Regions from separate parts of the Pseudomonas sp. FW215-R2 genome, predicted to be linked through region 1. Evidence: riboswitches for the same ligand, from Rfam matches in the RefSeq annotation. Region 1 holds a riboswitch; each other region holds the start of a gene.
The links. Region 1 has a riboswitch for cobalamin ahead of cobO (cob(I)yrinic acid a,c-diamide adenosyltransferase). Riboswitches for the same ligand answer to the same signal wherever they lie in the genome.
Positions count from the first base shown of each region.

Region 1 (3,274 bases):
CACGGATCGCACGGAGCATGTCGGCGTTTTGCGACAAGGCCACGTGGTGCAGTTCCGGATAACCGCCGGGCAGGTACAAGCTGTCGGCATCAGGCAATTGCGTATCGCGGATCGGCGAGAAGAAACTCAGCTCCGCGCCCATCGCCCGCAACAGATCGAGACTGGCGCCATAGGTGAAGGCAAACGCCTCGTCACGGGCGACGGCAATCCGCACGCCGTCGAGCAGCCTTTCGGTCTTCACGCTTTCCGGTGCGGCGAATTCGACAGCCGGTGGCAGCGCTACCTCGCAAGTGCTGGCCAGCGCTTCGGCGGCGGCGTCGAGGCGCACATCGAGGTCATTGAGTTCGCTGGCCTGCACCAGACCGAGATGGCGACTTGGCAGTTCGATCCCGGTTTCCCGGGACAACGCGCCGTACCAGCGCAAACCTTCAGTAAGGCTGCCTTCGAGCAACTGCGCATGGCGCACGGTGCCGACGCGGTTGGCCAGCACGCCGGCGAACGGCAAGTCCGGCTGATAGCGCGCCAGACCCAGAGCCAGCGCGCCGAACGTCTGAGCCATGGCCGTGCCATCAATCACGCCGAGCACCGGCACGCCGAAATGCCGCGCCAGGTCGGCGCTCGACGGTGTGCCGTCGAACAAGCCCATCACGCCTTCGATCAGGATCAGATCGGCTTCAGCGGCGGCTTCCCACAACAGACGTCGACTTTCCTGCTCGCCGACCATCCACATGTCCAGTTGATAGACCGGCGCACCGCTGGCGCGCTCGAGGATCATCGGGTCGAGAAAGTCCGGGCCGCATTTGAATACGCGAACCTTGCGCCCCTGATTGCGGTGCAGACGGGCCAGCGCGGCGGTGACGGTGGTCTTGCCCTGGCCGGAGGCCGGCGCGGCGATCAATACCGCCGGGCAGTGACGTGGTTGATTCAAAGTTCGACGCCTTTCTGCGCTTTGATACCGGCCTGGAAGGCGTGTTTGATCATGCCCATTTCGGTGACGGTGTCGCCCATCTCGATCATTTCCGGCTTGGCAGCGCGGCCGGTGACGATCACATGCTGCATCGGCGGACGGGCCTGCAGATCGCTGAGCACCTGATCCAGATCGAGGTAACCGTGCTTGAGAGCGATGTTCAGCTCATCGAGCACCACCAGACCGATCGACGGATCACGCAGCAGTTCGCGGGACACTTCCCATGCAGCTTCGGCAGCGGCGATGTCGCGCTGGCGATCCTGGGTTTCCCAGGTGAAACCTTCGCCCATCACATGAAAGCGTACCTGCTCGGGGAAGCGGCGGAAGAACAGCTCCTCCCCGGTGCTGTTGCGGCCCTTGATGAACTGCACCACGCCGCACTGCATGCCGTGGCCCATGGCGCGGGCGAGCATGCCGAACGCCGAGCTGCTTTTGCCTTTGCCATTGCCGGTCAGCACCAGCACCAGGCCGCATTCGTCTGGCGAATTGGCGATGCGCTCGTCGATCACGGCTTTTTTGCGCTGCATGCGCGCCAGGTGGCGCTCGTCGCGTTCGGGGGAATCAGTCATGGGGGAGCTCTCCGTTGAGGCTGGATAACGGCGGGCAGGCACAAGAATAGACGGCAACAAGCCTGGCATCGCCCACCGTGATGCCGCTGGATGGATCAGGCCGGTCTCCGGGCTCATGAGCGGCCTTGGCCTGGCTGCGCGCCTTCCCGCTTTGCAGCAGTGGCATCGGACGCAGCTTTTACTCATTTACCGTTGCGGGGGCAGCGCCGGGATCGTGATGGTTCTTCGCTTGAAGACAATCCTCACCGGCTTCCCTGTTTCACTCTGTCGACAGCGGTCACAGAGCACCTGAAACAAGCCGCGAAGGTTAGAGGGTTGGGGGTGGAGCGTCAAATGAAGAGGCCCCCTGAAAGCGAATAACTGCCGTCGATCAATTATCTGACGCCAATCTTGTGCCACACTGTCAGCAGTGATATCAAAGAGCCATGCTTTTTGAATGCAGAGAGCACATCACAATAACAAGGGAGAGCACCATGCAAGGCATGATCATCAGCAATCCGCGGCTGGAATTCCTGCGCCCGGTGCTGGAACGCTGGTTTGACTGTATCGACCGCTACAACGCCGTGCGCGGCGACAACGACACGCCGTACTGGCATGACGAAAAGGCCAACCTCGGCCTGTTGTCCGCCGCCGCGTGGATGGCCGAACTCGTCACCCTGCGCGACACCGCCACCCGCAAGCAGAACGAGGAAGGCGAGCGCAATGCCCGCGCCGACCTGTTCCTGGCCGGCGCCGAAGATCGCGCCTACATCCAGGCGACGCAACGCTGGCCACGCGTCAACAGCCTGAATCTGACCCAGGCCCTGACCGATATCACCAGCGACGCCAAGCGCATCAGCTACGCCAGCGATCTCAAGCTCGGCTGCCTGTTCGTCGCCCCACAGAAAGCCCAGCACAGCGCCAGCCCCGAGGAACTGCAGGACATGGTCGACGACCTGCAAAAGGAACACACCTGCGCCGTCGCCTGGTATTTCCCCTATGCCTATCGCAAATTGCGCAGCGAGGCTGGCAACTATCACCCCGGCATTGCCGTGCTGTTCAAGGAGGCGCGCGGCTGAGCGGTTGAACCATCGGGCTTGTGTACTTCTCTATGATTAGGAATGCATTCATAGGGAAGATCAGTAATGCGCAAGCCCCACCTCGTTTTCGTCATCGCACTCGCCGGAGGGCTCACCGCCTGTGGTGAATCCTCCAGCCTGCAAGTCTCGGACGGCACCGGCCCGTCCCCCAAACTGCCCGAACCGAACAAGACCCTGATCCCGACGGTGAACATCGCCCCGGCGATCGGCTGGCCGGCGGGTGCGAAACCAACGCCAGCCGCAGGCACCCAAGTGGCTGCATTCGCCGAAAACCTCGATCACCCGCGCTGGCTCTACGTGCTGCCCAATGGCGATGTGCTGGTGGCGGAAACCAATGCTCCGCCGAAACCGGACGATGGCAACGGGATACGTGGCTGGGTGACGAAGAAAATCATGGGCCGCGCTGGCGCCGGGGTTCCCAGCCCGAATCGCATCACCCTGTTGCGCGACGCTGATCACGATGGCGTGGCCGAAACCCGCACGGTATTTCTACAAAATCTGAATTCTCCGTTCGGTATGACCCTGGTCGGCAACGATCTGTACGTCGCCGACACCGACCGCTTGCTGCGCTTTCACTACGAACCCGGCGTAACCGAGATCAAGAACCAGCCGATCAAGGTCGTGGATCTGCCGGGCGGCCCGCTCAACCATCACTGGAC
Region 1 is NZ_JBYTBO010000005.1:318,404-321,677, reverse strand. It holds gene AC3WRD_RS09975 (cobyrinic acid a,c-diamide synthase CobB) at 1-928, opposite strand, end outside; gene cobO (cob(I)yrinic acid a,c-diamide adenosyltransferase) at 925-1,536, opposite strand; cobalamin riboswitch at 1,618-1,843, opposite strand; gene AC3WRD_RS09965 (hypothetical protein) at 2,010-2,594, shown strand; gene AC3WRD_RS09960 (PQQ-dependent sugar dehydrogenase) at 2,661-3,274, shown strand, end outside.

Region 2 (3,274 bases), on a different contig from region 1:
ACCTGGCGCCTGGCGGACCTGGGTGCCAAACACATGTTGCTGCGCGAGGGCATCGGCTGGGGGAATATGCCGAAGCCGATGATTCAGGAGGATCTGGACAGCGGCCGACTGGTACAGCTGGATTTGTCGGAGTACACCAGCGGGCAATACACCTTCGATGCGATCTACCGTACCGATGTGCCACCGGGCCCGGCGGCGCGGTGGTTGATCGAGCGGTTTGTACAACAAGGCAAGGCGCACGTGACGGCTGTCTGAAGCGCCCGCGAAACCAATTGATATTTCACTGAAAAAAGAGCACGACATGGAGTTATCTTTGATCAAAGAAATGTTCGAGTATTCGGCTTACGCCATTCTCGGAATTCTGGGTCTGTTTATTTGTTTTTGCGGGTTGTTCGTTTGGCAAAGCCGTTTATTGCCAAGCCGGCTGAATGACATTGGTTGGAAAAGAGTTGATTACGCCTGGATCATCGCGGGCTCGATGGGCCTCATATTTCAATTTATCCAGGTTGGCCTGGACTCAAAGCTTTCAAACCTGAGAGTGGAAGAAACCTTTGGTCAGCTTTCTGCCCAGTCCCTGAATATCGCAGCAGACGAGTTAAGCGATGCCAGAATCTGCTTGCCAATTTCAGTGAAAAAAGACGACGTACTGGAGCGCGAATCAGCCCAGCAGCTCGCTAGCGCCTGTGATCTGTTTCAAAAAATTCGTCCTGTAAACCGCGTGGACACTAAAGTAGACAGAAACGTTTTCATGAATTACGACAGCGTTTTTCCAGAGGCTGAAAGATTTTCCGATCCGCTGATCGTTGAACAAGTGAAGCGCTTCAAACGGGCCTACGCCGATTACGAGGAACAGGCTCAGGCATTACACAAAACGCAATACGCTGCCTACGTCTACGAACGGTACCTGAAACTCCTTCAATTAATGGCAACACCTCTTCTGGTGGTCGCGGTTGCCCTCAGATTGGCCAAGGTGAAGGGTGAAATTCGATTAAAAACCCACCCTATGGAAAATAAACCGGACAACTCCATCTCCCCGCAAGCGCTGGCCAATGCGGTAAAGGGACTGGCAACTTCGGCCCAAGTGGACGACCTGGTCGTCAGGCTCAATAAACTCGAAAGTTCAAACCGGCTCAAACTGAACATTATCTTCATAATGATGTTTGTACTCGGCGCGGGGATTATCTCGGTGTTTATGCTCTCGAACGTTCACTAGAACCAGAACTTCAGTGATTCAATTATCAGGGTTCGCCGCAATCTCGCGCCTGCGTCGCAGGAGCTTTACATCCTTCAACGAAGTTGACGAGCGGTCATCCGAATGTTCAGATGCCGCCCTGTTTCAGGTGTCCCATGCCGCCGTGCATGGGGTGAAACGGGAAACCGGTACGTTCTTTTCGAACAAGTCCGGTGCTGCCCCCGCAACGGTAGGCGCGTGATGCTTTCGACACACCACTGTGGCCAGACGGCCATGGGAAGGTGAAAGCGTCCATACGCGCAAGCCCGGAGACCGGCCTGAAATTCTGTTTGGCAAAATCCTGCGGTGGGCGGGCATGGGCCGGTGTCGGCGTGTGCGCGATGCCTTCTCCTGCATGCTCTTCTGCGAAGATCCTTTCGAGAAGACAATGATTCGACCTTTTAACACTCCGGCTCCATCCCTATTGCTTGGCTGTCTGTTCAGCCCCCTGTTGCTGGCGGACGACGCGCCGCTCGAACTCACTCAGCAAATCGTTTCCGCGCCGTCCGTGGAGTCCACGACCGTGGCCGACATGGCGCAATTCGGCAGCAAGGTCGAGATCGTCACCCGCGAGCAGATCGAACGTGCCGGCCCCAGCGCCGATGTCACCCGCGTCATGCAGATGTTCATTCCCGGCCTGTACGTCGCGCCGAAAAATGGCCCGTTCGACTACGGCACCTATTCCCTGCTGGGCGGGCGCAACGATGACACGCTGATCCTGCTCGACGGCGTGCGCCTGAACAATCGCTTGTATGGCGGCCTGTACCTGGACACCCTGCCGGCCAACGCCATCGAACGCATCGAAGTGCTCAAGGGTGGGCAGAGCCTGCTGTTCGGCACTCAGGCCGTGTCCGGCGTGATCAACATCGTGACTCGCAGCCCGCAGAGCCGCAAAACCTCCGGCGAAGTGAACATGGGCGTGGATACCTTCGGTGGCACCACCGAGGATGCGCGGGTCGAGAACATCTTCACCAACGGTTTCGGCGACCTGGGCTTGCTGGCCTACGTCAGTCATAACGTCTCGGACGGCTATCAGCCGTTTCGCAATCGCGACATCAAGAACGACAGCGAAAAGAAGCGCGCCTACGAAGTCACCACCTTCGGCGGCAAGGCGATTCAGTCCTTTGGCGACGATGCGCGGATGGAATTGTTCTACCAATACGCCGACGCCAACCTCGACTTCGCCCGGCCGGTCGACAACCACAAGACCACCAACGACCGCGTCCAGCAGATCGCCACGGCGACCTTCGAACAGAACATCAACGAGCGCCTGAGCTACTTCGTCAAAGGCCACATCAACGACTGGGACACCCGCTACACGCGCATCAACAACACCGCCAATGGCGGCACCAGAACCATCAACCACAACGACTACTGGGGCTTCACCGACTGGGGCGTGCAGGCCGAAGGCAAAGCCGAATTGCCCGGCGGCCATGTGCTGGTGTTCGGTATGGACAACCAGTGGTTCAAGGGCCAGGACGATGTGCTGATCATCGACAATGACAAGGCTGAAGCCCACGCGCTGTACACCCAGTTGCGCCCGCAGATCGACGCTCTGCCCGACTGGCACCCGAGCATCGGCATTCGTCACGAAGCCATGAGCGGCGGCGACAGCGCCACGGTCGGCATGCTCACTTCGCTGTATGACCTCAATGAACACTGGGCACTGCGCGGCCAGTACGGCACTGCCTACAAACTGCCGAACGCCGAGCAGTTGTTCGTCAACGAACCGGGCGACGAGTTGGGCAACCGCAACCTGAAACCGGAGAAAAGTCGCAACGCCGAACTCGGCCTCGACTACAAAGGCTTGCTGCTCGATCGCGAATTCAGCGCCAGCGTCACCCTGTTCAAACGCAAGATCGACGACTTGATCACCCTCGACGATATCCAGTGGGTCAACGGCCAGGGACAGATCCAGATGCGCGGTTTCGAGGCGGACGCGAAACTGGCGCTCAACGATCAATGGAGCCTGCAAGCGGACATGACCCGCAACCTCACCGAGTCCCGAGCGGGAGTGACGATCAACGACGTACCGAGCTTCTT
Region 2 is NZ_JBYTBO010000012.1:95,147-98,420, reverse strand. It holds gene AC3WRD_RS17910 (LysR family transcriptional regulator) at 1-255, shown strand, start outside; gene AC3WRD_RS17905 (hypothetical protein) at 302-1,213, shown strand; cobalamin riboswitch at 1,322-1,527, shown strand; gene AC3WRD_RS17900 (TonB-dependent receptor plug domain-containing protein) at 1,620-3,274, shown strand, end outside.
Region 2: another riboswitch for cobalamin. It lies ahead of AC3WRD_RS17900 (TonB-dependent receptor plug domain-containing protein); the one in region 1 lies ahead of cobO (cob(I)yrinic acid a,c-diamide adenosyltransferase).

Region 3 (3,274 bases), on a different contig from region 1:
TTGCTGCGGTTACGGCCGCTTAGGGTTCCGCCCTTACGGCGGGTCACTTTTGGCAAACGCCCCAAAAGTAACCAAAAGGTCTCTACCCTGACGTACGGCCCCTCGCTGAGGCTCGGGGTTCCTTCGCTCCGGGATTGATCCGGGGGCATCGCCTACGGTTTGCTTCGCTGCACCTCCTCTCGATGTGTTTGGCTTCGCCAAACGGTCGCTGCGCTCCCACCCCGAATCAATCCCTCCACTCAGCCTGCCGACGGGCCCTGCGATCAAAAGCGGTACTCGAGCTAACGCTCATCGTGTTGAGTAGTGAGGGGCGGGTGTTCGGCTTTGGTTTTGTGGTGGGTTTACCCCTCACCCCAGCCCTCTCCCCGAGGAGAGGGAGCCGATTGGTGTGCTTTTCAAAGCCTGAGTTCAACGCGGTATTGCACGTCGGCGTAGCTCTGCCAAACAACTCGGTCAGTCCCCTCTCCCTCTGGGAGAGGGCTAGGGTGAGGGGCTCTAGATGTGGCTCTTGATGTGGCTTTTGATTTTTTGCCCCTTCGGCAGGCCGAGCGGAGGTGTTCATCAGGGGGTAGGCGCGCAGCGCCGTGCGGCGAAGCCGCATACATCGAGAGGAGGTGCAGCGAAGCAAACCGTAGGCGATGCCCCCTGATGGACACCGTAGCGAGGGAACACTGAGCCTCAGCGAAGTGCCGTACGCTGGGGTCCAGCCTTTTTGGTTACTTTTTCGGCGTTTGGAAAAAGTGACCCGCCGTAAGGGCGGAACCCTAGGAAGCCGTTACCGCAGCAACGGATATGCTCACAAATCCCAAAACCAAAAAACAACGCCCATTGACCCATCACGAACCCATGCGTAGCCTTGCGCTTTCGAGGTTCTTCGGCCCACGCCGAAGCTAAGAAGGGAACGCGGTCCAAGCCGCGGCTGCCCCCGCAACTGTGAACGGTGCTGTTCGCTGCCACGCCACTGCCAGCTCAATCCAGAGCCAGCGGGAAGGCGCAGCGAATACCGGGCCAAGGCCCGAACACCGTCAGCCAGGAGACCTGCCTCGTCACAGATTCTCACTTTCAACCGGGCGGGGTGATCCGGTGGCGAACTCTCCAGGCACGCACCCGTGTTGCCGGTCTCGTCCCGTATGCCCGCCACCTTGCCAAAGGGCATCCGATGAAAACACTGGCCAAACTCCCCGTCACCATCGTCACCGGCTTCCTCGGCTCGGGCAAAACCACCTTGCTGCGGCACATGCTCGACAACGCTCAGGGCCGCCGTATCGCGGTGATCGTCAACGAGTTTGGCGAGCTGGGCATCGACGGTGAAATCCTCAAGCAGTGCACCATCGGCTGCACCGAAGAAGAAGCCACCGGCCGCGTCTACGAACTGGCCAACGGCTGCCTGTGCTGCACGGTTCAGGAAGAGTTCTTCCCGGTGATGCGCGAACTGGTGGCCCGTCGCGGTGACCTCGACCACATCCTCATCGAAACTTCGGGCCTGGCTCTGCCAAAACCGCTGGTGCAAGCCTTCCAGTGGCCGGAAATCCGCAGCGCCTGCACCGTTGACGCGGTGATCACCGTGGTCGACAGCCCGGCCGTGGCCGCCGGCACCTTCGCCGCGTTCCCGGATCAGGTCGATGCCCAGCGCAAACTCGACCCGAACCTGGATCACGAATCGCCGCTGCACGAACTGTTCGCCGACCAACTGGCCAGCGCCGACCTGGTAATCCTCAACAAGGCCGACCAGACCAGCCCTGAAGATTTGGCGCGCGTACGCCTGGAAGTCGCCGAAGAGCTGCCGCCAGCGGTGAAAATCATCGAAGCCAGCAACGGCCGTCTGCCGCTGGACGTGCTGATTGGTCTGGGTGCCGGTTCCGAAGAGCACATCGACAGCCGCCACAGCCATCACGATCACCACCACGGTGAAGGCGATGACGATCATGACGACCACGATCACGATGCTTTCGATTCAATCTCCATCGAACTGCCGCAAGCCGACGAAAGCCTGTTGCTCGATGCGCTGACGCAACTGGTGGTTCAGCACGGTATCCTGCGGGTCAAAGGCTTCGCGGCGATCCCGAACAAGCCGATGCGCCTGCTGATCCAGGGCGTGGGCACGCGTTTCGACAAGCATTTCGACCGTCAATGGGGCGCCGATGAGGCACGTGTGACGCGTCTGGTGTTGATCGGCCAGGAACTGGACGCGGCCAAGCTCGAAGCGCAATTGCGCGCCGCGCTCAGCGTTTAAGCCATGCACCTGCTCAGGACCCAGCCCGGCGGTTTCGTGTCGGATGACAACATTGCCGACCTTGGACAAACCCCCGCCGAGCTGGTGATCCTGTGCAGCGGCGACTCCAGCCTCGCACTGCTCGCCGAAGCCGCGCAGCAGCTGCCCGAAGATTACCCGAGCGTGCGGCTGGCCAACCCGATGCAGGTGCAGAACCATGCGTCGGTCGACCTCTACGTTGACGAAGTGCTGCGCCACGCCAAGGTCATTCTGATTTCGCTGCATGGCGGCATCGCTTATTGGCGTTATGGCGTCGAGCGGCTGGTCGAGTTGTCCGAGCGTGGCGTGCAGGTGATTCTGGTGCCGGGCGATGACCGTCCCGACCCGGAGCTCAGCGACTTGAGCACCGTGGGCGCCGAGGATCGTGATCGGCTCTGGCAGTTCCTGCGTCAGGGCGGCATGGGCAATGCGCTGGATTTCTTCCGCTGTCTGGCCAATCGCTGGCTGGCGCGGGATTACGTGTGGGGCGAGCCGCAAACGCTGCCGCGCACGGCGATTTACCACCCAAACAAAAACACCGCCGCACTGAGCGACTGGCAAACCGATTGGCTGCCCGGTCAACCGGTCGCGGCGGTGTTGTTTTATCGCTCGCATTTGCAAGCGGCCAACACGGCGTTTATCGACGTGTTCTGCCAACGGTTGCAGGCTGCCGGACTCAATCCGCTGCCGATCGCCGTTGCCAGTTTGAAAGAGCCCGGTTGCCTGTCGGTGGTCGAGGACTGGCTGGATGAGGTCGAGGCTGGGGTGATTTTGAACACCACCGGTTTCGCCCAGTCCAGCCCGGAAGCGCCACATCTGCGGCCGTTCCGTCGCAACATTCCGGTGATCCAGGCGATCTGCGCCCAAGACAACGAGCCAGGTTGGCGTGACAGCGAGCAGGGCCTCGGCCCTCGGGATCTGGCGATGCACATCGCCTTGCCGGAGCTGGACGGCCGGATCATCAGCCGACCGATCAGCTTCAAGGATCTGGCGTGGCGCAGCGAGCGCAGTCAGTCCGATGTC
Region 3 is NZ_JBYTBO010000018.1:22,620-25,893, reverse strand. It holds cobalamin riboswitch at 851-1,060, shown strand; gene cobW (cobalamin biosynthesis protein CobW) at 1,160-2,233, shown strand; gene cobN (cobaltochelatase subunit CobN) at 2,237-3,274, shown strand, end outside.
Region 3: another riboswitch for cobalamin. It lies ahead of cobW (cobalamin biosynthesis protein CobW); the one in region 1 lies ahead of cobO (cob(I)yrinic acid a,c-diamide adenosyltransferase).